4 regions of the Pseudomonas phoenicis genome follow, and region 1 is predicted to be linked to each of the others. Evidence: predicted binding sites of a transcription regulator. Region 1 holds the regulator's gene; each other region holds the start of a gene.
What was found. Region 1 encodes FliA, which starts transcription of late flagellar genes. Its sites were predicted from a motif close to CTAAAGTTTNNNNNNNNNNNGCCGNTAA; they were not measured.
Positions count from the first base shown of each region.

Region 2: a site for FliA is predicted at 4,001-4,028, ahead of AA0Z93_RS18215 (methyl-accepting chemotaxis protein). Genes of this name have one in related genera too.
Region 3: a site for FliA is predicted at 4,492-4,519, ahead of AA0Z93_RS13550 (flagellar protein MotY). Genes of this name have one in related genera too.
Region 4: a site for FliA is predicted at 2,775-2,802, ahead of AA0Z93_RS13230 (methyl-accepting chemotaxis protein). Genes of this name have one in related genera too.

Region 1 covers NZ_CP154852.1:225,279-232,342, forward strand. The annotation lists gene AA0Z93_RS01145 (protein-glutamate methylesterase/protein-glutamine glutaminase) at 1-651, opposite strand, end outside; gene AA0Z93_RS01150 (chemotaxis protein CheA) at 697-3,042, opposite strand; gene AA0Z93_RS01155 (protein phosphatase CheZ) at 3,055-3,843, opposite strand; gene AA0Z93_RS01160 (chemotaxis response regulator CheY) at 3,860-4,234, opposite strand; gene fliA (RNA polymerase sigma factor FliA) at 4,439-5,179, opposite strand; gene fleN (flagellar synthesis regulator FleN) at 5,176-6,018, opposite strand; gene flhF (flagellar biosynthesis protein FlhF) at 6,101-7,064, opposite strand, start outside.
Region 2 covers NZ_CP154852.1:3,998,906-4,005,969, forward strand. The annotation lists gene AA0Z93_RS18190 (MmgE/PrpD family protein) at 1-31, shown strand, start outside; gene AA0Z93_RS18195 (LLM class flavin-dependent oxidoreductase) at 42-1,391, shown strand; gene AA0Z93_RS18200 (ABC transporter substrate-binding protein) at 1,395-2,297, shown strand; gene AA0Z93_RS18205 (amino acid ABC transporter permease) at 2,294-3,196, shown strand; gene AA0Z93_RS18210 (amino acid ABC transporter ATP-binding protein) at 3,193-3,954, shown strand; gene AA0Z93_RS18215 (methyl-accepting chemotaxis protein) at 4,153-5,712, shown strand; gene AA0Z93_RS18220 (SDR family NAD(P)-dependent oxidoreductase) at 5,930-6,700, opposite strand; gene AA0Z93_RS18225 (hypothetical protein) at 6,853-7,064, shown strand, end outside.
Region 3 covers NZ_CP154852.1:3,021,454-3,028,517, forward strand. The annotation lists gene argF (ornithine carbamoyltransferase) at 1-187, opposite strand, end outside; gene grxD (Grx4 family monothiol glutaredoxin) at 452-787, shown strand; gene bfr (bacterioferritin) at 910-1,383, opposite strand; gene AA0Z93_RS13530 (bacterioferritin-associated ferredoxin) at 1,583-1,804, opposite strand; gene AA0Z93_RS13535 (peroxiredoxin) at 2,013-2,615, shown strand; gene rnt (ribonuclease T) at 2,684-3,295, opposite strand; gene pyrC (dihydroorotase) at 3,355-4,401, opposite strand; gene AA0Z93_RS13550 (flagellar protein MotY) at 4,556-5,581, shown strand; gene AA0Z93_RS13555 (argininosuccinate synthase) at 5,682-6,899, shown strand; gene AA0Z93_RS13560 (hypothetical protein) at 6,963-7,064, opposite strand, start outside.
Region 4 covers NZ_CP154852.1:2,950,126-2,957,189, forward strand. The annotation lists gene AA0Z93_RS13215 (sugar kinase) at 1-246, shown strand, start outside; gene AA0Z93_RS13220 (MFS transporter) at 306-1,598, shown strand; gene AA0Z93_RS13225 (2-hydroxyacid dehydrogenase) at 1,607-2,572, shown strand; gene AA0Z93_RS13230 (methyl-accepting chemotaxis protein) at 2,935-4,557, shown strand; gene AA0Z93_RS13235 (chemotaxis protein CheW) at 4,564-5,082, shown strand; gene AA0Z93_RS13240 (CheR family methyltransferase) at 5,079-6,434, shown strand; gene AA0Z93_RS13245 (chemotaxis protein CheW) at 6,431-7,064, shown strand, end outside.

The DNA.
Region 1 (7,064 bases):
CACCCGTTGCAGGGCAACCGGCCCGCCCGTGGAGGTGCCGATGGCGACCAGCTTGTAGGCCTTGCGCCGCGGCGCGGGCGAGCTGGCGGGCGCGGCGGCGCTGGGTGCCGCAGTGCGCGACGGCAGCGGACTGCGCGCGGGGGCCGGATGGGGCGCATGGCTGGCAGGCGTGCTGGCGCTGGGGGCATGCACGGGCGCAGGGTTCGCTGCAGCGGATGCGGGGCTTGGGCTGGCGTAGCTGCCGAAACGGCGGTTGCTGCGCGACAGCGTGTGGACTTTCTCGCACAGCATCTGCCGGACCTTGTCCGGATTGCGCGAAATGTCTTCGAAATTCTTCGGCAGGTAATCGACCGCGCCGGCGTCCAGCGCATCGAGGGTGACCCGAGCGCCTTCGTGGGTCAGCGAGGAGAACATCAACACCGGGGTCGGACAGCGCTGCATGATGTGCCGCACGGCGGTGATGCCGTCCATCATCGGCATCTCGTAGTCCATGGTAATGACATCGGGCTTGAGCGCCAGCGCCTGGTCGATGGCTTCCTTGCCATTGGTCGCGGTGCCGACGACCTTGATCGCCGGGTCGCCGGCGAGGATTTCAGAGACACGGCGGCGGAAGAAACCCGAATCATCCACCACCAGGACTTTGACTACCATAAACACTCCGTTAGACGGCGCCCCTTCGCAGGCGCGCCGACGCGATCAGATACGCCGCGCGGCGTAACGCTTGAGCATGCTCGGCACATCCAGAATCAGCGCGATGCGACCGTCACCGGTGATGGTCGCCCCCGACATGCCTGGGGTGCCTTGCAGCATCTTGCCCAGCGGCTTGATGACCACCTCTTCCTGGCCCACCAGCTGATCGACCACGAAGCCGATGCGCTGGGTGCCCACCGAGAGGATCACCACGTGGCCCTCCAACTGTTCCTCGTGGGCCTGGCCCTGCACCAGCCAGCGCTTGAGGTAGAACAGCGGCAAGGCCTTGTCGCGCACGATCACCACTTCCTGGCCGTCGACCACGTTGGTGCGCGACAGGTCGAGGTGGAAGATCTCGTTGACGTTGACCAGCGGGAAGGCGAAGGCCTGGTTGCCCAGCATCACCATCAGGGTCGGCATGATCGCCAGGGTCAGCGGCACCTTGATGATGATCTTCGAGCCCTGGCCCTTGACCGAATGGATGTTGATCGAGCCGTTGAGCTGGGAAATCTTGGTCTTGACCACGTCCATGCCCACGCCACGGCCGGAGACGTCGGAAATTTCCGTCTTGGTCGAGAAGCCGGGAGCGAAGATCAGGTTGTAGCAGTCCGACTCGCTCAGGCGGTCGGCGGCGTCCTTGTCCATCAGGCCCTTTTCCACGGCCTTGGCGCGCAGGACGGCCGGGTCCATGCCCTTGCCGTCGTCGGAGATCGACAAGAGGATATGGTCGCCCTCCTGCTCGGCCGACAGCACCACGCGCCCGGTGCGCGCCTTGCCCGAAGCTTCGCGCTCCTCGGGCATCTCGATGCCGTGGTCGACCGCGTTGCGCACCAAGTGCACCAGCGGATCGGCCAGGGCTTCGACCAGGTTCTTGTCCAGGTCGGTTTCTTCGCCGACCAGCTCCAGGTTGATGTCTTTCTTCAACTGCCGCGCCAGGTCGCGAACCAGGCGCGGGAAGCGGCCGAAGACCTTCTTGATCGGCTGCATGCGGGTTTTCATCACCGCGGTCTGCAGGTCGGCGGTGACCACGTCGAGGTTGGACACGGCCTTGGACATGGCCTCGTCGCCGCTGTTCAGGCCCAGGCGCACCAGACGGTTACGCACCAGCACCAGCTCGCCGACCATGTTCATGATCTCGTCCAGCCGCGCCGTATCGACACGCACGGTGGTCTCGGCTTCGCTGGCGTGCTTTTCCGCCGGTGGCGCGGCCGGCGCACGGGCCGGGGCCGCAGGTTTGGCGGCCGCTGGCGCCGGGGCCGGCTTGGCAACGGGCGCTGGCATGGCAGAGGGGGCGACCGTTGCGGCAGTGGCGGTGTCAGCCACAGGCGCGACGCGCTCGGCGGCGAACTTGCCCTTGCCGTGCAGCTCGTCGAGCAGCGCTTCGAATTCGTTTTCGGAAATGTGCTCGTCGTTGCCGGCAGGGGCCGCTGCGACCGGGGCTGCGGTTGGCGCGGCAGCGCCCGGCGCAGCGGCGCCCGGCGTGGTAGCGCCCGACGCAGCGGCGCCCGACGCTACGGCGCCCGACAGTGCATCAGCCGTGAAGCTGCCCTTGCCGTGCAACTGGTCGAGCAAGGCTTCGAACTCGTCGTCGGTGATCTCGTCGCTGGCCGCAGCCGGTGCCGGCGCTTCGGCCGGGGCTGGCGTGGCCTTGGCCGAGAACTGGCCTTTGCCGTGCAACTGGTCGAGCAGGGATTCGAACTCGGCGTCGGTGATGTCGTCGCTTTCGCCGCCGATCGGCTCGACCGGCATCGCTTCGACGCTGGCCGCGGCGGCTGGCGACTGCGCAGCGGCGGCAGCTTCGGCCTTGACCGCGTCGAGCGAGTCGAGCAAGCGCTCGAACTCGTCGTCGGTGATGTCGCCGGCGTCGGCGGCCGGCGGCGCTTCGGCCAACGCGGCTGGAGCTGGCGCAGCGGCGACCACGGCCGGCGCCTCAGGCTCGGGCGCGGCCTGTGTTTGGGCGCCGGCCGGCTCGGCCAGGCGCGCCAGCGCCGCCAGCAGCTCAGGCGTGGCCGGCGTCACCTCGGTACGTTCGCGCACCTGGCCGAACATGCCGTTGACCGCATCCAGCGCTTCCAGCACCACGTCCATCAGCTCGGCATCCACGCGGCGTTCGCCTTTGCGCAGGATGTCGAAGACGTTCTCGGCAATGTGGCAGCACTCAACCAGCTCATTGAGCTGGAGGAAGCCGGCGCCCCCTTTTACGGTATGAAACCCGCGAAAAATCGCATTGAGCAGGTCCGCGTCATCGGGTCGGCTTTCCAGCTCGACCAGCTGTTCGGACAACAGCTCGAGAATTTCGCCGGCCTCAACCAGGAAATCCTGGAGGATTTCTTCATCGGCGCCGAAGCTCATTGAACGTGCTCCTTAAAAACCAAGGCTGGATAGCAAATCGTCTACATCGTCCTGACCGGACACGACGTCCTCACGCTTATCGGCATGAATCTGCGGACCTTCACCTCGAGTCGGATGTTTTTCTTGGTCTTTTTCATCGCGCAGTTGCTGATGGTCATGTTCGATACCGGCGAAGCGGTCGACCTGACTGGCCATCAACACCAACTTGAGCAGATTGCTTTCGACTTCCGTCACCAGCGCAGTGACGCGCTTGATGACCTGGCCGGTCAGGTCCTGGTAGTCCTGGGCCAGCAAAATATCGTTCATGTGCCCGGCGACCTTGCGGTTGCCTTCGGCGCTACTCGTCAAGAAACCGTCGACGCGGCGCGCCAGGTCGCGGAACTCGGTGGCCGACACTTCGCGGCGCATGAAGCGCTGCCAGTCGCCGCTCAGGGCCGAAGCCTGCTCGGCCATGTCGTTGAGCACGGGCGTGCTTTCTTCGACCAGGTCCATGGTGCGGTTGGCGGCGTTCTCGGTCAGCTTGACCACATAGCCCAGCCGCTCGGTGGCGTCGGTGATCTGCGAGACTTCTTCGGCCTGCGGCATGCGCGGGTCGATCTGGAAACTGACGATGGCGCTGTGCAGTTCGCGGGTCAGCTTGCCGACCTCGTTGTACAGGCCCAGGTCGCGGGTCTGGTTGAGCTGGTGGATCAGTTGCACGGCATCGCCGAAACGGCCTCGTTCGAGGCTCTCGACCAGCTCGCGAGCATGCTTTTTCAGGGTGCCTTCGAACTCACCCAGAGAGGTATCGATAGATTCCATTGCGCCCCCTGGCGGCTTAGCCGTTCACGCGCTCGAAGATCTTTTCGATCTTTTCTTTCAGCACCTGGGCGGTGAAAGGCTTGACCACGTAACCGTTGACCCCCGCCTGGGCCGCTTCAATGATCTGGTCGCGCTTGGCTTCGGCGGTGACCATCAGCACCGGCATGCTCTTGAGCGTGTCGTGGGCACGGACCTTGCGCAGCAGGTCGATGCCGGACATGCCAGGCATGTTCCAGTCGGTGACGAGAAAGTCGTAATGGCCCTTTTCCAACATCGGCAACGCCGTGGTGCCGTCGTCGGCCTCGTCGGTGTTGGTGAAGCCCAGATCGCGCAGCAGGTTCTTGATGATTCGCCGCATCGTCGAGAAATCGTCAACGATGAGGATTTTCATGTCTTTGTTCAATTAGAGATCTCCAAGCAGTCTCATCACGCGCCCGGCGCCGAGCGCGTGCGTCATTCGTTCTTAAAGCGGCAAGGTGCACGCTTCGAGGAGCAAGCCGTGCGGCGTTGCCAGTTACGCGCTTTGTAACACCACCGCGATCCGCTCTGCTCTGACAGCGAGCAGCTTGCCGCTTGCAATTCGTAGCCGGCCGCCCTAACGGGCGCGCCATTCTCCCAGGCGACTGCGCAGGCGTGCCGCGCACTGGCTGTGCAACTGGCTGACCCGTGATTCGCTGACCCCCAGCACTTCGCCGATTTCCTTGAGGTTCAGCTCTTCGTCGTAGTACAGCGCCAGCACCAGACGCTCGCGTTCCGGCAGGTTGGCGATGGCGTCGGTCAAGGCCGCCTGGAAGCGTTCGTCCTCGAGCCCGCGGCCCGGTTCCGGCGAGCCGCTGGCGCCGTCTTCGTGCAGCCCTTCGTGCTCGCCGTCCTGCAACAGGTCGTCGAAACTGAACAGACGGCTGCCCAATGTATCGTTGAGGATGCCGTAATAGTCATCCAGCTCCATCTTAAGTTCGGCAGCGACTTCATGATCTTTAGCGTCGCGTCCGGTTCTCGCTTCCACGGCGCGCATCGCCTCGCTGACCATGCGTGTGTTGCGGTGCACCGAACGCGGTGCCCAGTCGCCCTTGCGCACTTCGTCGAGCATGGCGCCGCGGATGCGGATACCGGCGTAGGTCTCGAAGCTGGCGCCCTTGCTGGCGTCGTATTTGTTGGCCACTTCCAACAGGCCGATCATGCCGGCCTGGATCAGGTCTTCGACCTGCACGTTGGCCGGCAGGCGCGCCAGCAGGTGATAGGCGATGCGCTTGACCAGCGGCGCGTAACGCTCGATCAGCTCGTACTGCGCGTCTTTGGACGCCCGGCTGTACATCTTGAATCCGCTCGCACTCATAGCACCGGCCCTGCGCTGGTCGGCTGCACCAGGCGCTCTACGAAGAACTCCAAGTGGCCGCGAGGATTGGCTGGCAGCGGCCAGCTGTCGACCTTCTGCGCAATGGCCTTGAAGGCCAGGGCGCATTTGGAACGGGGGAAGGCTTCGTAGACCGCGCGCTGCTTCTGCACGGCCTTGCGCACCGATTCGTCGTAGGGCACGGCGCCGACGTACTGGAGCGCCACGTCGAGGAAGCGATCGGTGACCTTGGTCAGCTTGGCGAACAGGTTGCGCCCTTCCTGCGGGCTCTGCGCCATGTTGGCCAGCACGCGGAAGCGGTTCATGCCGTAGTCGCGGTTGAGCAGTTTGATCAGCGCGTAGGCGTCGGTGATCGAAGTGGGCTCGTCGCACACCACCAGCAGCACTTCCTGGGCGGCGCGCACGAAACTCACCACCGAGTCGCCGATGCCCGCGGCGGTGTCGATGACCAGCACGTCGAGGTTGTCGCCGATCTCGCTGAAGGCCTGGATCAAGCCGGCGTGCTGCGCAGGCTGCAGGTGCACCATGGTCTGCGTGCCGGACGCCGCCGGCACGATGCGTACGCCGCCCGGGCCTTGCAGCAGCACGTCGCGCAGCTCGCAGCGGCCTTCGATGACGTCGGCCAAGGTGCGCTTGGGCGTCAGCCCCAGCAGCACGTCGACGTTGGCCAGGCCCAGGTCGGCGTCGAGCAGCATGACTCTGCGCCCTAGCTCGGCGAGTGCCAAGGACAGGTTCACTGAAACGTTGGTCTTACCGACGCCGCCTTTGCCACCGGTCACGGCGATGACCTGTACGGGATGCATGCTACCCATGTCTGTTATTTACCTTGTCTCGCTTGGACCCATGCCACAGTGGAGGCCGACTGCCCGCCCCGCCCTGTAGGTACTTTTCGCAGCACATCTCTCAACCCACCCGCTTGCCTGGGTGGTGGTACAGATCAGCGAACATGTCGGCCATGGCCTCTTCGCTGGGTTCGTCCTGCATCTGCACGCTGACCGCGCGGCTCACCAACTGGTGCTTGCGCGGCAGGTGCAGGTCGTCAGGAATGCGCGGCCCATCGGTGAGATAGGCGATCGGCAATTCATGATCGATGGCCAGGCTGAGCACTTCGCCCAGGCTGGCCGTTTCATCGAGTTTGCTCAGGATGCAACCGGCCAGGCCACAGCGTTTGTAGCTGTGGTAGGCGGCCGACAGCACCTGTTTCTGGCTGGTGGTGGCCAGCACCAGATAATTCTTCGACGCGATACCGCGCCCGGCGAGCGTCTCCAACTGCATGCGCAGGGCCGGATCGCTGGCTTGCAGGCCGGCGGTGTCGATCAACACCACGCGCTTGCGCAGCAGCGGCTCCAGGGCCTGGGCCAGCGACTCGCCCGGATCGACGTAGGTCACCGGCACGTTGAGGATGCGGCCCAGGGTCTTGAGCTGTTCCTGGGCGCCGATGCGGAAACTGTCCATGCTCACCAGCGCCAGGCTGCCGGCGCCGTACTTGAGCACGTAGCGCGCGGCCAGCTTGGCCAGGGTGGTGGTCTTGCCCATGCCGGCGGGGCCAACCAGAGCGATCACCCCACCCTGCTCGATCGGCTCGACGTCGGGCACCTGGATGCGCCGCGCCAGGTGCGCCAGCACCATACGCCAGGCATGCCGAGGGTCTTCGATGTCGCCGGTCAGCTCCAGCAGGTCGCGGGCCAGGGCACCGCTCAGGCCGATGCGCTGCAGGCGGCGCCAGGCGTTGGCCTGCTGCGGCTTGCTGCCTTGCAACTGGTTCCAGGCCAGCGAGCCGAGCTGCACTTCGAGCAGTTCGCGCAGGCCCGAGAGCTCGGCGCGCATGGCGTCGAACAGCCGGGGGTCGACCGCCGCCGGGGCGGCA
Region 2 (7,064 bases), 1.1 Mb from region 1:
TCGCCTGGTCGCCCTCATTCGCTGTCATTAAGGATTTCTCCATGTCCCTGCAACAGACGTCATCTCGTCAACTGCGCCTGGGCCTGTTCGTGCAAGCCCTCGGCCACCACGTCGGCGGCTGGCGCGCTGACGGCGCCGAAGGCTCGCCCACTGACATCCAGTGGTTCAGCTGGATCGCCAAGACCGCCGAACAGGGCAAGTTCGACATGTTCTTCGTCGGCGACGCCCTGGCCACCAGCGTGCACCGCCTGCCGTCGACCATGTCGCGCCTGGAACCCCTGACCCTGCTCTCGGCCCTGGCCGTGCAGACCCAGCACATCGGCCTGGCCGCCACCGCTTCGACCACCTTCGACGAGCCGTTCCACCTGGCCCGCGCCCTGTGTTCGGTCGATCACATCAGCGGCGGGCGTATGGCCTGGAACGTGGTGACTTCGTTCTCCGCCGACGCCGCGCGCAACTTCAGCCGCGAAGACCTGCCATCCCACGCCGACCGCTATGAAGTGGCGCGCGAGTTCCTCGACGTGGCCTTCAAGCTGTGGGACGGCTGGGAAGAGGGCGCCATCGTCCGCGACAAGGCCAGCGGCCGCTACAGCGACGAGAGCAAGATCCATGCGGCCAACCACAAGGGCAAGCACTTCCAGGTGCAGGGCCCGCTGAACATCGCGCGTTCGCCCCAAGGCCGCCCGGTGATCATCGAAGCCGGCTCCTCACCGGCGGGGCAGCGGTTGGCTGCGCAGACCGCCGAAGTGGTGTTCACCGCCGCCGCTTCGCTGGAAGAAGGCCAAGCCTTCTACCGTAGCCAGAAGCAGTTCGTCCGCGAGGCCGGGCGCAACCCCGACCACCTGCTGATCCTGCCGGGGGTCATGCCCATCGTCGGCCGCACGCGCGAACAGGCCCAGGCGGTGTGGGACCAGCTCAACGAGCTGGTGGACATCGACAACGGCATCGAGCAACTGTCGGCTCGCTTCGGCACCGACATGCGCGCCTACCCGCTGGACGGTCCGGTGCCGGAAATCAAGCCCACCGAAGGCAGCCAGAGCCGGGTCAAGCTGCTCACCGAGCTGGCCGCACGGGAAAACCTCACCTTGCGCCAGCTGGCCGCCGTAGCGGCCGGGTCGCGTGGTCACCGGGTGATCGTCGGCACCGCCGAAGACATCGCCGACGATTTCCAGGCCTGGCTCGAACAGGGCGGCGCCGACGGCTTCAACATCATGCCGGCCGTGTTGCCCGAGCAGCTGCAACTGTTCGTCGAGTTGGTCATCCCCGAGCTGCAACGCCGCGGGTTGTTCCGCAGCGAATACCAATACGCCACCCTGCGTGAAAACCTGGGTCTGCCCAGCGTCACCGACAACTTCGCTGCCGTCGCCCCGACGGCCGCCGATAAGGAATGAGCCATGAATAAACCTGCACTGATCAGCGCCGTCGCCGCGCTGCTGGCCGTTCCCGGCGCCTTTGCCGCGCCTGCCCCGGGCAGCGTGCCGTTCGACGCCACCGCCAAACCCGCAGCCGACGCCAAGCTGCACGCGAGCCTGCCCGAAGCGATCCGGAAACGCGGCTACATCGTTGCCGGCACCAACCCCAACACGCCGCCGACCACCTTCTACCAGGCCGACAACAAGACCCTCGCCGGTCGTGAGATCGACATCATCAGCGCCGTGGCCGACCGCCTGGGCGTGCAACTGCAACTCAAGGACACCGGCGGCTTCGACAACATCATTCCGGGGCTCAAGTCCGGCCGTTACGACGCCGCCCTGGCGAACATCGACGCCAATGCCAAGCGCCTCGAGCAAGTCGATTTCGTCGGCTACTACAACGCCTCCAAGCTGGCGCTGATCGGCCGTGCCGACGCCAATCCGGGGCCGTTCAACAGCCTCGACGCGCTGTGCGGCCAGACGGTCGGCGCCGGCGCCGGCACCTCCCAGCTGACGCGCCTGCAGCAGGCCAGCGAAGCCTGCGTGGCCGCCGGCAAGAAAGCCATCAACGTACCCATCTTCCCGGACCGCCCGGCCGGCGTGCAGGCCGTGATCAGCAGCCGCGTACCGATGTTCTTCGGCCCCTACGAGGGCCTGCGTTACCAGGCCAGCCACGTCAAGGCGCTGACCATGGCCGGCGAGATCACTATCGAAGACACCATCGTGTCCATCGCGCTGCCCAAGCAGTCGCCGTTGGGTAAACCGGTCCAGGCCGCGCTCAATTCGTTGATCGCCGACGGCACCTACCAGCAGATCCTCGACAAGTGGGAAATTGGCTTCGGTGCGGTCAAATCGGCCGGTCTCAACGAAGAAAACATCCGATGAAGCCAGCGTTCGACGCCGACGGCGCCGGCCTGCGCATCGTCGCCAATCGCCATTGGGGGCGTTGGGCCAGTGCCGCGGTGGTGATCGCGGTGCTGGGCCTGGTGCTGCATTCGATGCTCGACAACCCGCGCTTCGAATGGGACGTGGTGGCCGCCAACCTCACCGAAGAGTCGATCCTCAACGGTGTGCTGATGACCATCAAGCTCACCGCGATTTCCGTGGTGTTCGGCTTCGCCGGGGGCACGCTGCTGGCGCTGATGCGCCTCTCGTCCAACCCGGTGCTGGTGGCGGTGAGCTGGGGCTACACCTGGTTCTTCCGCGCGGTGCCGATGCTGGTGCAGCTGTTCCTCTGGTACAACATCGCCGCCCTCTACCCACGTCTGGCGCTGAGCCTGCCGTGGGTGGGCGAGGTGTGGAGCGCGGCCACCAACGAGGTCATCAGCCCCTTCAGTGCGGCGGTGCTGGCCTTGGTGATCCACCAGTCGGCCTATGCCGCCGAGATCATTCGCGCCGGCATCCAGAGCGTGGGCGCCGGCCAGCTGGAGGCGGCCAAAGCCCTGGGGTATCGCCCTGGGCAGATCTTCCGCCAGACCGTCTTGCCCCAGGCCATGCGCACCATCCTGCCGCCGGCCGGCAACGAGGTGATCGGTCAGCTGAAAACCACCGCCGTGGTCTCGGTGATCGCACTGCAGGACGTGCTGTATTCGGCGCAGATCATCTACCAACGCACCTATGAGGTGATTCCGCTGCTGCTGGTCGCCACTGCCTGGTACCTGTTGATGACCTCCGTGCTGTCGGTGTTGCAACATTTCATCGAGGTGCGCTTCAGCCGCGGCAACACCCAGGGCCGGCGCAACTGGTTGGGCCGCAGCGTCACCCGCCAGGAGTCCGAAGCATGAGCGAGTCGATCCACCTGCGCGGGGTGCGCAAGCAGTTTTCCGGCAATACGGTGCTCAAGGACATCGACCTGGACATCGCGGCCGGCTCGGTGACGGTGATCCTCGGGCCTTCGGGCTCGGGCAAATCGACCTTGCTGCGCTGCATCAACCACCTGGAAAAGCTCGACGGCGGCACCATCCATGTCGGCGACACCTTGATCGGCTATACGCGCAAAGGGCAGACGTTGCACGAACTGCCGGAAAAGCGCGTGGCCGAGCAGCGCCAGCGCATCGGCATGGTGTTCCAGCAGTTCAACCTGTTCCCGCACCGTACGGTGCTGCAGAACATCGTCGATGCGCCACTGCGCATCCTCGGGCAGAAACGCAGCGATGTGCAGGCGCGGGCCATGGCCTTGCTGGAGCAGGTGGGCCTGGCCCATCGTGCCCATGCATGGCCCCGCGAGCTGTCCGGCGGGCAGCAGCAGCGCGTGGCGATCGCCCGTGCGCTGGCCATGCAGCCGCAGGTGTTGCTGTTCGACGAACCGACCTCGGCGCTGGACCCGGAGCTGGTGGGCGAAGTGCTGCAGGTGATGAAGCAGCTGGCGCACTCGGGCATCACCATGGTGGTGGTCACCCATGAGATCGGTTTCGCCCGGGAAGTGGCGGACAACATCGTGTTCATGGACCAGGGACAGATCGTCGAGCAGGGCGACGCCCGTTCGTTGCTGGACAACCCGCAGCACCCGCGCTTTCGCGAGTTCCTCGCCAGCGTGCTGTAGGGGCGGCCGGCTCCGCGTGCGGGGCCGGTCATTTCTCACGATTGCGCTCAAGACTCAGCGGGCCTTACCGATAACCGCATAGGCCCTCTTTTCTTGTCGCATGGAATGCGATCCCCATCGGATACCGTCTCCATGTCGATACGCAGTTTGAACATCGCCCCTCGTGCTTTGCTGGGCTTCGCCTTGATCGGTTTGCTCATGCTGGGCCTTGGGATCTTCTCCCTGTTGCAGATGGGCGAGATCCGTCAGGCCGGGCTCAAGATCGAAGCGGTCAACGTCCCCAGCATCAAGGCGCTGAACGACCTGACCAACGCCAACCAGCGTCTGCGCACCCTCGGCTATACCTTGCTCAGCAACCGCGACGCGCAAGCGCAGGCCGATACCCTGGCACGCATGGACGAGCGCCATGCCCAGACCGACAAGGCCCAGCAGGCCTACCAGGCCCTGGTGGAAGCGCCGAGCGAACAGGCGATCTTCGACCATTTCGGCAAGCTGCTGGGTGAGTACCGCCAACTGGAAAGCCGTGCCCGCGACCTCAGCCGCAGCGAGCGTCTCGATGAGCTGCGCACGTTGCTCAACGGCGACATGCTGCACAACTCCGAGGCCATCAACCAGGTGATGGACGAGCTGGTGCAGTTCAACACCGAAATGACCCGCCAGAGCAACGCTGCCGCAGAAAGCAGCTACGAGTCGGCCATCGAACTGGTGGTCGGGCTGCTGGTTTTCGCGACCTTGCTGACCTTCGCCTTCGCCTTCCTGTTGACCCGCAGCATCGTCAAACCGGTCGAGAACGCCTTGCGTACGGCCGAATGGATCGCCGCCGGCGACCTGACCCATCCCATCGACGCCAGCGGTACCGACGAGCCTGCGCGCTTGCTGCAAGCCATGGCGACCATGCAGACGCAACTGCGCGACACCGTGCAACAGATCGCCGGCTCCGCCACACAGTTATCGTCGGCCGCCGAAGAGCTCAACAGCGTCACCGACGAAAGCGCCCGGGGCCTGGCCCAGCAGAACGCCGAGATCCAGCAGGCCGCCACCGCCGTCACGCAAATGAGCAGCGCCGTGGAAGAGGTGGCGCGCAACGCCGTCAGCACCTCGCAGGCATCCGCCGATGCCAACCGCACGGCCGGCGATGGGCGCGACCTGGTGCTGGAAACCGTGAGCGCCATCGAACGCATGAGCGGCGATGTGCAAGCCACCGGGCAACTGGTGGAGGAGTTGGCCGGGCAGTCGCGCGACATCGGCAAGGTGCTGGACGTGATCCGCGGCCTGGCCGACCAGACCAACCTGCTGGCGCTCAATGCGGCCATCGAGGCGGCGCGAGCGGGCGAAGCCGGGCGCGGTTTTGCCGTGGTGGCCGATGAAGTGCGGGCGCTGGCGCACCGCACGCAGCAGTCGACCAGCGACATCGAACGGATGATCGGCAGCATCCAGGGTGGCACCGAGCAGGCCGTGGAATCGATGCGCACCAGCACCGAGCGCGCCGAATCGACCCTGAACATGGCCCGCGGCGCGGGCTTGGCGCTGGACACCATCGCCAGCGCGGTCTCGCAGATCAACGAACGCAACCTGGTGATCGCCAGCGCCGCCGAAGAGCAGGCCCAAGTGGCGCGCGAGGTGGACCGCAACCTGGTGAACATCAACGACCTGTCGGTGCAGAGCGCCACGGGCGCGCACCAGACCAGCATGGCCAGCGCGGAGCTGTCGCGGTTGGCGGTGGATTTGAACGGGCTGGTGGGCAAGTTCAGGACGTGAGTGGGTGGGTGAGGGCACGGGGGAAGGGCGATGGCGGTGTTGTCGCTTGTTGCAGATGCGGGGGCCAAGCCTATGGCGGGCAATCGAGTAGTCTGAGCAAGATCGATCAGGGCTGAGTTGGGGCCGCACAGCGGCCCCGATCGGTCATCTCACCGGCATTGGAGCCAGGTCCGGCTTGTTTCACGGCACCGTCTGGAGGGCTCCAAGGTCGCGGCAATCACCACTCGATCGGCGTGTCGTCCCAGGCCCAGAAGCTACCGCTGTCGGCGGCCCCGTGTCGGGCGATCACCTGCAACAGGCGGTCTGCAGTGTAGGCCGGGGTGAACAATCGCTCGGCGGGCACGTTCCCCTGAAACGGCTCCGACAACGCCGTGTCGGTCGTCCCCGGATGCAATGAAAGCACCGTAGCTTGCGGGTTCAAACGCTTGAGCTCGACACTGGCGCTGCGCAACAACTGGTTCAGCGCCGCTTTGCTGGCGCGATAGCTGTACCAGCCGCCCAGGTGGTTGTCGCCGATGGAGCCGACCCGCGCCGACAGCGCCGCGAAGGTCGTCGGTTGCTTGCGCAGTAGAGGCAGCAGGTGCTTGAGCAGCAGGATCGGCGCGAACGCGTTGCTGGCGAAGCTGGCTTGCAACCCGGCCAGATCCAGTTGTGCCAAGGATTTCTCCGCCCTTGCGCCTTGCTGATGCAGGATGCCCAGCGTGCATACCACCAGATTCGGCGTCGCGCCTTGGGCGCCCAGCGCGGCGGCCAAGTCGGCGAGTGCTCGCTCGTCGCGCGCATCGCAGTCGATACGCTGCAACCGCGTGCCGTGCTGCGCCTGGAGCTCGGCCAGCGCGGCGTTGCCGGTCGCCGTCCGCGCTACCGCCCACACCCGTCGCACATCGTCGCGGCCGAGCAGGGCGCGACACAGCGCCAGGCCGATGCCCTGGCTGGCGCCGACGATCAGCACTTGGGCAGGACCGTTCAGGTCGGGAATCAGGCTCATGTTCAGTCCTCGTTCGAAAGCTGTGCCGCTGGCCGGTGCCAGGGCGGTGTAGCGTGAGGCCCGCGCAAGCTGCGATCGTTCCCGCCGGGTTCCCCAAGCGCCGCAGTTTGCGGCATGCTGCACACCCGCCTGTCATGATTCGACACACATCCATGTCCGTTTTCTATCTCAAGCTGTTGATCACGCCCATGCTGATGCTGGGCATTTCCCTGGCCGGCAAACGCTGGGGTACGCAACTGGGCGGCCTGCTGTCCGGCCTGCCACTGACCTCGGCGTTGGTGATGCTGTTCATCGGCCTGGAACAAGGCCCGGCCTTCGCCCTGCAAGCGGTGCCCGGCGCGTTGGCGGGATTGGCGGCGGTACA
Region 3 (7,064 bases), 2.1 Mb from region 1:
CAGCCTCGAACGAGACCCGGGTGCGCGTCGAGGATTTTTCGAAGATCATCCCCAGTACGCGGTTTTTCAGCGGCTCGAACACCACGCCGCGGTTACGCAGGTCTTTTAGCTCGATGCCACGACGGACCACGCCGAGCAATTCGTCAGCGGTGAAATCCATCAGGGAGAGAAAGTGCCTAGCGTTCATGATTGAATACCTTAATTGCAACGTTCGGCAGGCGTGCCGCTGCTTTTTTCGACAACGGGCAAGACCTGCGGCGTAAGCCGCACGGGGCGGACAGAAAAAGGGGAAGACGCAATACTATAATTAAATGTCGCTCGAAACCAAGGGGCGCACGGATGCGTATTTGGTTAGGGCGTATGTCGGTCCGGTCGAGCAGGCACGTTGGCTTTCCGATACAATGGGGCACCGTGCCGACGAATCTGTCGGAAAGTTCAGCAGAGGTGCTTCATGGATATCATCGAAACAATCAAAGAGCAGATCGCCAACAACACCATTCTGCTTTATATGAAAGGCTCGCCCAATGCCCCGCAATGCGGCTTTTCGGCGAAGGCTTCGCAAGCCGTGATGGGCTGCGGTGAGAAGTTCGCCTACGTCGACATCCTGCAGAACCCGGAAATCCGCGCCAACCTGCCCAAGTACGCCAACTGGCCGACCTTTCCGCAACTGTGGGTCGGCGGCGAGTTGGTGGGCGGCAGCGATATCGTCATGGAAATGTTCGAAAAAGGTGAGCTGCAGACCTTTATCAAGGATGCCGCTGCCAAGGCCAAGTCCGCCGAAGCCTGAGCCTGTCGAAGCCCAAGGGCGGCGCCAAGCCGGCCCTTCGGTGCAAATGGCTCGTCCCACGAAAAAGCCCCGCTACTCGGTGAAGTAGCGGGGCTTTTTTCATTGGCGGTGTGGATGGACGTTTATTCTTCGCCCATCTGCGATTGCAGGTAATTCTCGATGCTGATCTTGTCGATCAGGCCCAGCTGGGTTTCCAGCCAGTCGATCTGCTCTTCCTTGGATTCGAGGATGTCTTCGAGCATCTCACGGCTGCCGAAGTCGCCCGAGGTTTCGCAGTGGGCGATGGCGCCTTTGAGTTCGGCCAGCCCGCGCCGCTCGAGCACCAGGTCGCACTCGATCATTTCTTTGGCATGCTCGCCGATCAGCAGCTTGCCCAGGTCCTGCACGTTGGGAATGCCTTCGAGGAACAGGATGCGCTTGATCAGCTTGTCGGCATGTTTCATGGCGTCGATCGACGCTTTGTATTCGTGCTTGCCGATGGCATTGAGCCCCCAATCTTCGTACATGCGGGCGTGCAGGAAGTATTGGTTGATGGCGACCAGCTCGTTTCCGAGGACCTTGTTGAGATGCTGGATGACGCTGATATCGCCTTTCATGTCTGAATGCCTGCCGTGGGGAATGTGCCAATGGTGCAAGTTTGAGCGTGGCTGGGCAGGCTGTCAAACCTAAGTATTTGAATACTAAGTGAAAATTAATAGGAATAAGAATGTTTGTGAACCGCGTTGGCGACCTAACTTGTTGAATTACGGGCATAAAAAAGCCGGACCTGAGGTCCGGCTTCTCGAATCGGGGCTGTTATGCGGCAGTAAATTCGACCGGGTAAGCGAGTGTCGTCTGCTGACTGACCTGCAGTTCGGTCAGGGTTTCGCGAACCACCTGTTTGGCCAGGCAAGCGCATTTACCGCATTGCGTACCCACTTGCGTGGTTTCGCGGACTTCCCGGTAACTGCAGCATCCTTCGTAGATCGCTTCGCGGATCTGTCCATCGGTGACGCCGACACAAAGACACACATACATGAGGCTGACCGTCGCTGGGTGATTCGATGGTCTGGAGAGTAATGGTAATGATAATGCTTGTCAAAACGCCAGGGCGCTCGGTACCGCCGGGGCGACCGGCGGTAGACTCGGCCTGTTCCTGCAAGGCGTGTATGATGGTCGGCCTTGTGTGATTCCAGAGGACAGGTTCCTCCGGCCTTTAATCATTCCCACCATCAGGAGATAAAGAATGAGCGTACTCGTAGGCAAGCAAGCCCCTGACTTCACCGTTCCCGCCGTACTGGGCAGCGGCGAGATCGTCGACAGCTTCAACCTGGCGTCGGCCATCAAAGGCAAGTACGGCCTGGTGTTCTTCTACCCACTGGACTTCACCTTCGTCTGCCCGTCCGAGCTGATCGCCCTGGACAACCGTATTCCGGACTTCGTCGCCCGTGGCGTGGAAGTGATCGGCGTGTCGATCGACTCGCACTTCACCCACAACGCCTGGCGTAACACCCCGGTCAACAATGGCGGCATCGGCCCGGTCAAGTACACCCTGGCCGCCGACATGACCCACGAGATCTGCAAGGCCTACGACGTCGAGTCCGAAGGTGGCGTCGCGTTCCGTGGTGCCTTCCTGATCGACACCAACGGTGTAGTGCGTTCGCAGATCGTCAACGACCTGCCACTGGGTCGTAACATGGACGAGCTGCTGCGTCTGGTCGATGCCCTGCAATTCCACGAAGAGCACGGCGAAGTCTGCCCGGCCAACTGGAAGAAAGGCGACAAAGGCATGAACGCTTCGCCAGAAGGCGTCGCTGCTTACCTGAGCGAGAATGCTGGCAAGCTGTAAGGCTGAGTCGGAGACGAAAAAACCGGCCGCAATGGCCGGTTTTTTCATGGGTGCGGTATAGCGACAGGTCAGTCGTTGAAGTCGCGCCAGCCGCCCATGTCCTTCCAGCGGTTGACGATGGCGCAGAACAGTTCGGCAGTTTTCTCGGTGTCGTAACGCGCCGAATGTGCTTCACGCCCATCGAAATCGATGTCGGCGCTCTGGCAGGCGCGGGCCAAAACGGTCTGCCCGTATGCCAAGCCCGCCAATGTAGCGGTGTCGAAGCTGGAGAAGGGGTGGAACGGATTGCGCTTGATGTCGTTGCGCGCAACGGCGGCGTTGAGGAAGCCCAGGTCGAAGCTGCTGTTGTGCCCGACCAGGATCGCCCGCTTGCAGCCGTTGGCTTTGAGCGCCTTGCGGATGCCGCGGAAGATGTCGGTCAGGGCCACGTCTTCGTTGACCGCCATGCGCAGCGGATGGTCGAGCTTGATGCCGGTGAATTCCAGCGCGGCCGGTTCGACATTGGCGCCCTCGAACGGCTCTACCCGATAGAAGTAGGTGTGCTCGGGAAACAGGAACCCTTTCTCGTCCATGCCGATGGTCACGGCGGCGATTTCCAGCAGGGCGTCGGTGGCGCTGTTGAAGCCACCGGTTTCCACATCCACCACTACGGGCAGATAGCCACGGAAGCGCTCGGCCATCGGGTGGCGCGAACCTGGGCTGCCGGTTGTGTCCTGCTCGTCTTCGTAATGTTCGTCGGTCACGCTTGATTCTCCAGCAAACGCCAGCGCAGGGTTTCACCTGCACGCAGCGGAACTACGGTCTGCTCGCCGAAGGGCAGGCTGGCCGGAGCCGTCCATTCTTCGCGTACCAGGGTGATGCGATCGGTGTTGGCCGGCAGGCCGTAGAAGGCCGGGCCGTGCAGGCTGGCGAAGCCTTCGAGCTTGTCCAGCGCACCGCGCGATTCGAAGGCTTCGGCGTACAGCTCGATGGCGGCGAAGGCGGTATAGCATCCGGCGCAGCCGCAGGCGTTTTCCTTGGCATGGCGTGCATGGGGCGCCGAATCGGTACCCAGGAAGAACTTCGCGCTGCCGCTGGTGGCTGCATCGAGCAGGGCCACCTGGTGGGTGTTGCGCTTGAGGATCGGCAGGCAGTAGAAGTGCGGACGGATGCCGCCGACCAGCATGTGGTTGCGGTTGTACAGCAAGTGCTGCGCAGTGATGGTCGCCGCGACGTTGGCCGGCGCCTCGCTGACGAACTGCGCCGCATCGCCTGTGGTGATGTGTTCGAACACGACTTTCAAGTCAGGGAAACGCTCGACCAGGCGCCGCATGTGCTCGTCGATGAAACGTTTCTCCCGGTCGAACACGTCGATCTCGGGGCGCGTCACTTCACCGTGCACCAGCAGCGGCAGGCCGGTTTCGGCCAGCGCCTCGATAGCGGGAAAGATCTTGTCGATGCTGGTCACGCCGGAATCGGAGTTGGTCGTCGCGCCGGCGGGATAGAGCTTGGCGGCATAGACGATGCCGCTGGCCTTGGCCGCCAGAATGTCCTCGCGGCGCGTGCGGTCGGTGAGGTACAGCACCATCAGCGGCTCGAAGCGGCTGCCCATCGGGCGCGCAGCGAGGATGCGCTCGCGGTAGGCGCTCGCTTCATCGGCACTGCGGACCGGAGGCACCAGGTTGGGCATGATGATGGCGCGGGCGAAAGTGCGAGCCACATCCGCGACGGTGTGCTGCAGCACCGCTCCGTCGCGCAGGTGGATGTGCCAGTCGTCGGGGCGCAGGAGGGTCAGGCGATCGGACATTGGGGATTCCAGGCGGGTCGAACTCAGGGCGCCCATGCTACCGGAAAACCGCCGTTCGAGCATCAGCGCAGCCGGGAGCCAGTGGCCACTATCAAGTTTTGCCCGACGCGTCCGATAGCCTGCAGGTATGCCGCAACGATTCATGGAGCCGCCCGTGCGCCAGCGTTACCTGATCCTGCTTACCCTGTTCGCCAGCTTGCCGGCGGGCGCCGTGACCTTGCAGAGCCGTCTTGAAGATGCGGTTTGGAAGGTCGAGGGCGATCAGTTCGAGTGCCGTCTGATCCAACCCATCAAGGGGTTCGGCAGCGGTGAGTTCGTCCGCCGTGCTGGCGAGCAACCGACCTTCGGCCTGCGTTCGGACAGCCACCTGCTCGGCACCGGCAGCGCCACGCTGTCGGCTGCGGCCGCGCCCTGGCAGCCCGGCCGGGGCGACATCGGGCTGGGTAGCGTGCGCCTGGGCGCCGGCGGCGTGTTGTTCAGTTCGACCCAGGCCCAGGCCAGCCGCGTGATCAGCGGGTTGCTCGACGGTCGCAGCGCGGTGGTGCGCAAGGGCTCGGGCGAGGGCGGTCAACCGATCGAAGTGCGTGTGCTGCCGGTGAACTTCAACAAGGGCTTCGAGGATTACCTGGCCTGCGCCGGCAAGCTGCTGCCGATGAACTACGATCAGGTGCGCCAGACCCAGGTGGGATTTCCGGGTGCCGGGGTCGATCTGGACGCCGCCGCCCGTGCGCGCCTGGACCTGATCCTCGCCTATCTCAAGGCCGATCCGACGATGAACCACATCGAGCTGGACGGCCACTCCGACAACAGCGGCAACCGCCTGAGCAACCGCGACACCTCGCGGCGGCGCGCGCTGGCGGTGGCCGATTACCTGGTGAGCCATGGCGTGCCCATGGAGCAGATCGTGGTGCGCTTCCATGGCGAGCGGTATCCGCTGGCTAGGAACAACAGCGCCGCCAACCGGGCACGCAACCGCCGCGTGAGCGTTCAACTCGAGCGCGTCGCGCCTGTGGCCAAGCCTGCGCAGAGCACGCCGGCTTCGCCTGCGCCAGCGCCGGCAAGCAACCCCGCGGCGGATACCGCGCCGACGACGCCAACCAGTGCGCCAGCCGCTACATCGCCAGCGCCCGCCGCTGCCAAGAGCCCGGCGCCCAGTGCCGTGAAGCCGGGCGGCACCTGAGATCCTGTCGCTTTGCCGTCACAAGCTGTCGCGCCCCTGTAAATCTGCGCGCAAGGCCGGTAGAATCCGGGGCTTTCCGTACAACCCGTGGAGTGATGGCATGGCGGACGTAAAAAAGGTCGTACTGGCGTATTCCGGCGGCCTTGATACTTCGGTGATTCTCAAGTGGCTGCAAGATACCTACGACTGCGAAGTGGTGACGTTCACCGCTGACCTGGGGCAGGGCGAAGAGGTCGAGCCGGCCCGCGCCAAGGCCCAGGCGATGGGCGTCAAAGAAATCTACATCGACGACCTTCGCGAAGAGTTCGTACGCGATTTCGTCTTCCCGATGTTCCGCGCCAACACCGTGTATGAAGGCGAGTACCTGCTGGGTACTTCCATCGCTCGTCCGCTGATCGCCAAGCGCCTGATCGAAATCGCCAACGAGACCGGCGCCGACGCCATTTCCCACGGCGCGACCGGCAAGGGCAACGACCAAGTGCGCTTCGAACTGGGCGCCTACGCGCTCAAGCCGGGCGTCAAGGTCATCGCGCCATGGCGTGAATGGGACCTGCTCTCGCGCGAAAAACTGATGGATTACGCCGAAAAGCATGCCATCCCGATCGAGCGCCACGGCAAGAAGAAATCGCCGTACTCGATGGACGCCAACCTGCTGCACATCTCTTATGAAGGCGGCGTCCTGGAAGACACCTGGACCGAGCACGAAGAAGACATGTGGCGCTGGAGCGTCTCCCCGGAAAACGCGCCGGACCAGGCCACCTACCTGGAACTCACCTACCGCAATGGCGACATCGTCGCCATCGACGGTGTCGAGAAGAGCCCGGCTACGGTGCTGGCCGAGCTCAACAAGATCGGCGGCGCCAATGGTATCGGTCGCCTGGATATCGTGGAAAACCGTTACGTGGGCATGAAGTCCCGTGGCTGCTACGAAACTCCAGGCGGCACCATCATGCTGCGTGCCCATCGCGCCATCGAGTCGATCACCCTCGACCGTGAAGTGGCTCACCTCAAAGACGAGCTGATGCCCAAGTATGCCAGCCTGATCTACACCGGCTACTGGTGGAGCCCGGAGCGCGTCATGCTGCAGCAGATGATCGACGCCTCGCAGGTGAACGTGAACGGTGTCGTGCGTCTGAAGCTGTACAAAGGCAACGTGACCGTGGTCGGCCGCAAGTCCGACGACTCGCTGTTCGATGCCAACATCGCGACCTTCGAAGAAGACGGCGGCGCCTACAACCAGGCCGACGCCGCAGGCTTCATCAAGCTCAATGCCCTGCGCATGCGCATCGCCGCGAACAAGGGGCGTTCGCTGCTCTGACAGTTGGTGGCATTGCGAAAACCCCAGCCATTGGCTGGGGTTTTTTTTTGCCGCTGTGCCAGCTCAGTAGCCGGGTGGAACCTTGTCGGGGCTGAGCACCAGACAGACACGCCTGCGTTTTTCGAGGTCGAAAATGACCCATGCGCGCTCATGCTCCAACTCTTG
Region 4 (7,064 bases), 2.2 Mb from region 1:
TACCGCGACGCGGCCGGCGAAGGGCTGGTCGCCCCAGTGCAAGTGGCCAAGGTCATCGACACCGTCGGAGCCGGCGATGCCTTCGCCGTGGGCGTGATCAGTGCGCTGCTCGACGGCCTGCCACTGGCGCTGGCCGTGGCCCGCGGCAACTGGTGTGGCAGCCGCGCCGTACAAAGCCTGGGCGACATGGAGGGCCTGCCGCTGCGCAACGAACTGGCCGCCCATGAGCTGCGCGCCAGCGCCTGATGAACATCGCCGGTCCGCCGGCCTGCTGAGACAACAACAATTCGCTCAGGAGCAATCCCATGCACTCGAACAAACTCGCCCCGCGGCGCTGGTGGTACCTGATTCCCATCGTCTTCATCACCTACAGCTTGGCTTACCTGGACCGCGCCAACTATGGCTTCGCTGCGGCCTCGGGCATGGCCGACGACCTGCAGATCACCCCGGCGCTGTCCTCGCTGCTGGGGGCGCTGTTCTTTCTGGGCTACTTCTTCTTCCAGGTGCCCGGTGCGCTTTACGCGCAGAAGGGCAGCGTGAAGAAGCTGATCTTCGCCAGTCTGATCCTGTGGGGCGGCCTGGCGACCCTCACCGGGATGGTCAGCAACGTCTACCTGCTGATCGCCATCCGCTTCCTGCTCGGCGTGGTGGAGGCGGTGGTGATGCCGGCGATGCTGGTGTACCTGTGCCACTGGTTCACCCGCGCCGAGCGCTCGCGGGCCAACACCTTCCTGATGCTCGGCAACCCGGTGACCATCCTCTGGATGTCGGTGGTCTCCGGCTACCTGATCAAACACCTGGACTGGCGCTGGATGTTCATCATCGAAGGCTTGCCGGCGGTGCTCTGGGCCTTCGTCTGGTGGCGTCTGGTGGACGACCGGCCGGCCCAGGCGAAATGGCTCGGCGAGGAAGACAAAGCCCGCCTGGCCCAGGCGTTGGCCGACGAGCAGCAAGGATTGAAACCGGTGAAGAACTACCGCGAGGCCTTTCGCTCGCCCCAGGTGATCATCCTCTCGCTGCAATACTGCTGCTGGAGCATCGGGGTGTACGGCTTCGTGCTGTGGCTGCCGTCGATCCTCAAGCAGGCCGCCCAGGTCGACATCGTCGAGGCCGGCTGGCTGGCCTCGGTGCCGTACCTCGCGGCCGTGCTGGCGATGGTCGGTGTGTCCTGGGCCTCGGACCGGCTGCAAGTGCGCAAGCGTTTCGTCTGGCCGCCGCTGCTGATCGCGGCCGTAGCCTTCTATGGCTCCTACGCGCTGGGCAGCGAGCATTTCTGGCTGTCTTACGCTTTGTTGGTCATCGCGGGCGCATGCATGTATGCGCCTTATGGTCCGTTCTTCGCCATCGTGCCGGAAATCCTGCCGAGCAACGTCGCCGGCGGCGCCATGGCCCTGATCAACAGCATGGGCGCGCTGGGCTCGTTCGGCGGGTCGTGGCTGGTGGGCTACCTCAACGGCATCACCGGCGGGCCGGGCAGTTCGTACCTGTTCATGGCTGGGGCGCTGCTGCTCGCCGTGGCGCTGACCGCCGCCTTCAAACCGCCGCATGGCGCCAGGCGCGACGCCCTGGGCGCGGTACCGCTGGCGACCAGTCATTAGGAGCTGACATGAACAAACGTATCGTCGTGTACAAAGCCCTGTCCCCCTCGCTGCTCGAGCGTCTGGAGCAGCATGTCGACGTCACCCAGGTGGACCTCACTGCCAGCGATGGGCTGGCCCGCCTGCGCGATGCCTTGCCCGGCGCCCATGGCCTGCTCGGCGCCAGCCTGCCGTTGGGCAATGATTTGCTGGACCTGGCGCCAGACCTGGAGGTGGTGTCGAGCATCTCGGTGGGCGTGGACAACTACGACATCCCCGACCTGACGCGGCGCAGGGTGATGCTCACCCACACCCCGGACGTGCTCACCGAAACCACCGCCGACACGGGTTTCGCGCTGCTCCTGGCCAGCGCGCGGCGGGTCGTCGAGCTGGCCAACTGGGTGCGCGACGGCCACTGGCACAAGAGTCTGGGGCCGGCGCATTTCGGCACCGACGTGCAGGGCAAGACCCTCGGCATCGTCGGCATGGGCCGCATCGGCGACGCCCTGGCGCGGCGAGCCGCCGCCGGCTTCGGCATGCGCGTGCTGTACCACAGCAACCAGCGCAAGCCCGACGCCGAGGCACGCCACGGGGCACGCTACCGCAGCCTCGACGCCTTGCTGGGCGAAGCCGACTTCGTCTGCCTGACCGTACCCTTGAGCGCCAGCACCGAAGGCCTGATCGGCGCCCGGGAATTGGCGCTGATGAAGCCCGAGGCGATCCTGGTGAACATCGCCCGCGGGCGTGTGGTCGACGAAGCGGCGCTGATCCAGGCCCTGCGCGACGGGCGCATTGGCGGCGCGGGGTTGGATGTCTTCGAGCAGGAACCACTGCCGGCCGACTCGCCGCTGTTGCGCTTGAGCAACGTGGTGGCGACGCCGCACATCGGCTCGGCGACCCACGAAACGCGCGAAGCCATGGCCCGCTGCGCGGTGGAGAACCTGCTCGAGGCATTGGCCGGGGAGCGGCCGAGGTATTGGGTCAACCCGTTCTGAGGCTGCAAGCGGGTGGCGGCGAGTACGGCTGTGCCGCCCGCATGCCGCGTCCGTTGGCGAATCCGCCGTTTGGCTTCACGGCCGCTCCACCCAGAGCGGCTCTACCGTCCCTCAAGGTACGGCCCAAGTGTCGGCTGCGATATCGGCACGCCAGCGCGCAGGATACTGGCTACCTGCCACAGTGGTTTATCTTGATCGGCCCATCAAGTTCTTGCCGCGCACGCCGCTGTTCATCATGGCTGGGCCTGATTTCGTAAGGAATAAGGCGTCCAAGTCGTAAGAACTATCCCGCAAACGTGTAGGAAGGCTGGGCTATACTCTGGCGATTTTTCCCGCTCCTAGAATGTCGCCGAGGGCTGAACGTGAAGAACTGGACCATGCGCCAACGGATTCTGGCGAGTTTCGCCGTGATCATCGCCATCATGCTGTTGATGATCGTGGCCGCCTACTCGCGCCTGATGGCCATCGAAACCAGTGAGGAGGCGGTGGGCTCCGACAGCATTCCGGGCGTGTACTACAGCTCGATGATCCGCAGCGCCTGGGTCGACAGCTACGTCAGCAGCCAGCAGTTGGTCGGGTTGTCGCGCCATCGTGAAATCACCACGGCCGACGTGGAGATGTTCAAGAGCTTCGAGCAGCGCTTGCAACAATCGATGGCCAGCTACCAGCAGACCATCCGCACGCCCGAAGACCGCGCCAGCTTCGATGCCTTCGTGGTCATGCAGCAGCGTTACGTCGAGCTGATCGATCAGGTGTTGCAGACCTACCGTCAACAGAACTACGCCGAGGCCGAGCGGCTGATCATCGAGGTGCTCACCCCAGCCTGGGCCGAAGGGCGCAAGCACCTCAACGAAGTCATCGAGCGCAACCGCGACCGCGCCAACGACGCCTCGCGCGACATCGTCGATGCCGTGGCCACGGCCAAGTTCAGCATGAGCGTGTCGCTGGTGCTGGCGATCATGGCCGCCGGCATCTGCGGGCTATTGCTGATGCGCGCGATCTTCGACCCCATGCACAAGATCGTCCAGGCCCTCGACCGTCTGCGCTCGGGAGATCTGAGCATGCGCCTGAACCTGGCGCGGCGCGACGAGTTCGGCGCCATCGAAACCGGCTTCAACGAGATGGCCGAATCCCTGGCCAACCTGGTGGCCCAGGCCCAGCGCTCTTCGGTGCAGGTGACCACCTCGGTGACCGAGATCGCCGCTACCTCCAAGCAGCAGCAGGCCACCGCCACCGAAACCGCAGCCACCACCACCGAGATCGGCGCCACCTCGCGGGAGATCGCCGCCACCTCGCGCGACCTGGTCCGCACCATGAGCGAAGTGACCAACGCCGCCGACCAGGCTTCGAGCCTGGCAGGCGCCGGGCAGCAGGGCGTGGCGCGCATGGAAGACACCATGCACCAGGTGATGGGCGCGGCCGAGCTGGTCAACGCCAAGCTGGGCATCCTCAACGAGAAGGCGGGCAACATCAATCAGGTGGTGGTGACCATCGTCAAGGTCGCCGACCAGACCAACCTGCTGTCGCTCAACGCTGCCATCGAAGCCGAGAAGGCCGGCGAGTACGGGCGCGGTTTCGCCGTGGTCGCCACCGAAGTGCGGCGCCTGGCCGACCAGACCGCCGTGGCCACCTACGACATCGAACAGATGGTGCGCGAGATCCAGTCGGCGGTGTCGGCCGGGGTCATGGGCATGGACAAGTTCTCCGAAGAGGTGCGCCGCGGCATGTTCGAAGTCACCCAGGTCGGCGAGCAACTGACGCAGATCATCCAGCAGGTGCAGGCCCTGGCGCCGCGCGTGCTGATGGTCAACGAGGGCATGCAGGCCCAGGCCACCGGCGCCGAACAGATCAACCAGGCGCTGGCCCAGCTCAGCGACGCGAGCACGCAGACCGTGGAATCGCTGCGCCAGGCGAGCTTTGCCATCGACGAGCTGAGCCAGGTCGCCGCCGGCCTGCGCGGTGGCGTCTCGCGGTTCAAAGTCTGAGCCGCCATGACCGACTCGCATGATCGCGTGGCGCCTGCGCGCGCCGGCAAGGGCAACCTGTACCTGCTGTTTCGGCTCAATGCCGAGCGCTTCGCCCTGGACGTGCGCGAGGTGATCGAGGTCCTGCACCATCGCCCGCTCAAGCCCATCGCCCAGGCCCCGGCCTGGGTGGCCGGGGTGTTCGCCCATCGCGGCGTGCTGGTGCCGGTGATCGACCTGGCGCAACTGACCTTCGCCACGCCCTCGCAGCAGCGCACCAGCACGCGCCTGGTGCGCGTGCATTACCGGCCGGGCGATGGCCGCGACCTGCAACTGGGCCTGATCCTCGAACAGGCCAGCGACACCCTGCGCTGCCACCCCGACGAGTTCCAGCCGTACGGCTTGGACAACCCCGACGCCAGCTACCTGGGGCCGGTGCGCCAGGACGGCCGTGGCTTGGTGCAGCGCATCCAGGTCAACGATCTGCTGACCGACGCCGTACGCCAGTTGCTGTTTCCGCGCCTCGGCGCCGAGGGCCGGCGATGAACGACACGCGCTTCTTCCGTTTCCTGCAACAGCGCATCGGCCTGGACGTCGACTCGGTCGGCGCCGCCATGATCGAGCGGGCCTTGCAGCAGCGCTGCGTGGCGGTGCAAGCCGAGGATCTCGACGACTATTGGCTGCACCTGCAGCAATCGGCTGGCGAGCAACAGGCGCTGATCGAGGCGGTGATCGTCCCCGAGACCTGGTTCTTCCGCTATGCCGAATCCTTCGCGGCGCTGCTGAGCCTGGCCCGCAAACGCTTGGCCGAGCCGGGCCGGGAACGGCCGCTGCGGCTGCTCAGCCTGCCGTGCTCGACCGGCGAGGAGCCGTATTCCATCGCCATGGCCCTGTTCGACGGCGGCCTGGCGGCGGACAGTTTCAGCATCGATGCGCTCGACATCAGCCCGTTGTCCATCACCAAGGCCGAGCAAGCGCTGTACGGGCGCAATTCGTTCCGCGGCGGCGAACAGGCCTTCAAGGCCCGCCATTTCGATGAGCGCGAAGGCGGCCAGCAGTTGCACGAGCGGGTACGGCGTCAGGTGACCCTGCAAGTGGGCAATGTCCTCGATCCGGCGCTGCTGGCGCGCGAGGGGCTGTACGATTTCGTCTTCTGCCGCAACCTGCTGATCTATTTCGACCTGCCCACCCAGCAGCGCGTGTTCGAGGTGCTCAAGCGCCTGATGACACCCAGCGGCGTGCTGTTCATCGGCCCGGCCGAAGGCAGCCTGCTGGCGCGTCTGGGCATGCGTCCGGTGGGCATCGCCCAGTCCTTCGCCTATGTGCGTGAGCAAGCCCCCAGCGTGGCGCCAGGTCTGATATCGCGCACCCTGCTCGGGCAGGCGCCATTACCGCAACAGACGCCACGTCCGCGGTCCGCTCGGTCCGATACGACTCGGTCCGATACGACCCGGTCTGACGCGACCCGGTCTGACGCGACCCGGTCCGACGCGACCCGACCTCATCTAGCCCGGCCGCCGGTCGCGGCCGCGCCGCGCTTGGCCGATCCGAACCCGCCAACGACGATCCCCCCGACCCAGAGCGAGGCTACCCTGCTGGCGCAAATCGCAGCGCAGGCCAATAGCGGTGACAGCCGCCAGGCCCGTGCCAGTTGCGAACAGTACCTGCGCCAGTTCGCACCCAAGGCCCAGGTCTATTACTGGCTGGGCCTGCTCAGCGATACCGAGGCCGACACCTCGCAGGCCCTGGCCCATTACCGCAAGGCGCTGTACCTGGAGCCGCAGCACGCCGAGGCGCTGATGCACCTGGCCGCACTGCTCGCGGCCCAAGGCGACCACAGCGGCGCGCGGCGCTTGCAAGAGCGTGCCGCGCGCGCCGGCCGGAGGGCTGACGGATGAGCGAGATCGATGCCTTGAACCTAGTGGCCCAGACCGACCAGCTCATCGACGACTGCTGGAACCGTATCGGCGTGCAGGGCGACAAGCAGTGTCCGCTGCTCGCCCGGCACATCCACTGCCGCAACTGCGAAGTCTACGCCGAGGCGGCCACGCGCTTGCTCGATCGCTATGCGCTGATGGCCGACGAGCAGGTCGAGCCGCCGGCCCCCGTGGAAGAAGACAGCGGCCGTTCGATGCTCCTGCTGCGCCTGGGCGAGGAGTGGATGGCGCTGGCCACCGCGTGCCTGGCCGAAATCGCCCCGACCCAACGCGTGCATGCCTTACCGCATCAGCGTGCGCGGGCCTTGCAAGGCGTGGTCAACGTACGTGGCGCACTGGTGCCGTGCCTGTCGCTCGCCCAGCTACTGGGACTGGCGCCTGTGCCTGCCGTGGAGCGCGCCACACGCAGCCTGCCGCGCATGCTCATCCTCTCGGCCGAAGGTGGACCGGTGGTGTTGCCGGTCGATGAGGTGGACGGTATCCACCGGCTCGATCCGACGCGTCTGCACAGCGATCGCAACGGCGCCGAATTCACTTTGGCCGTACTGCAGTGGCGGGGCCGTAGCGTACGCATCCTCGACGAGCGTCAGT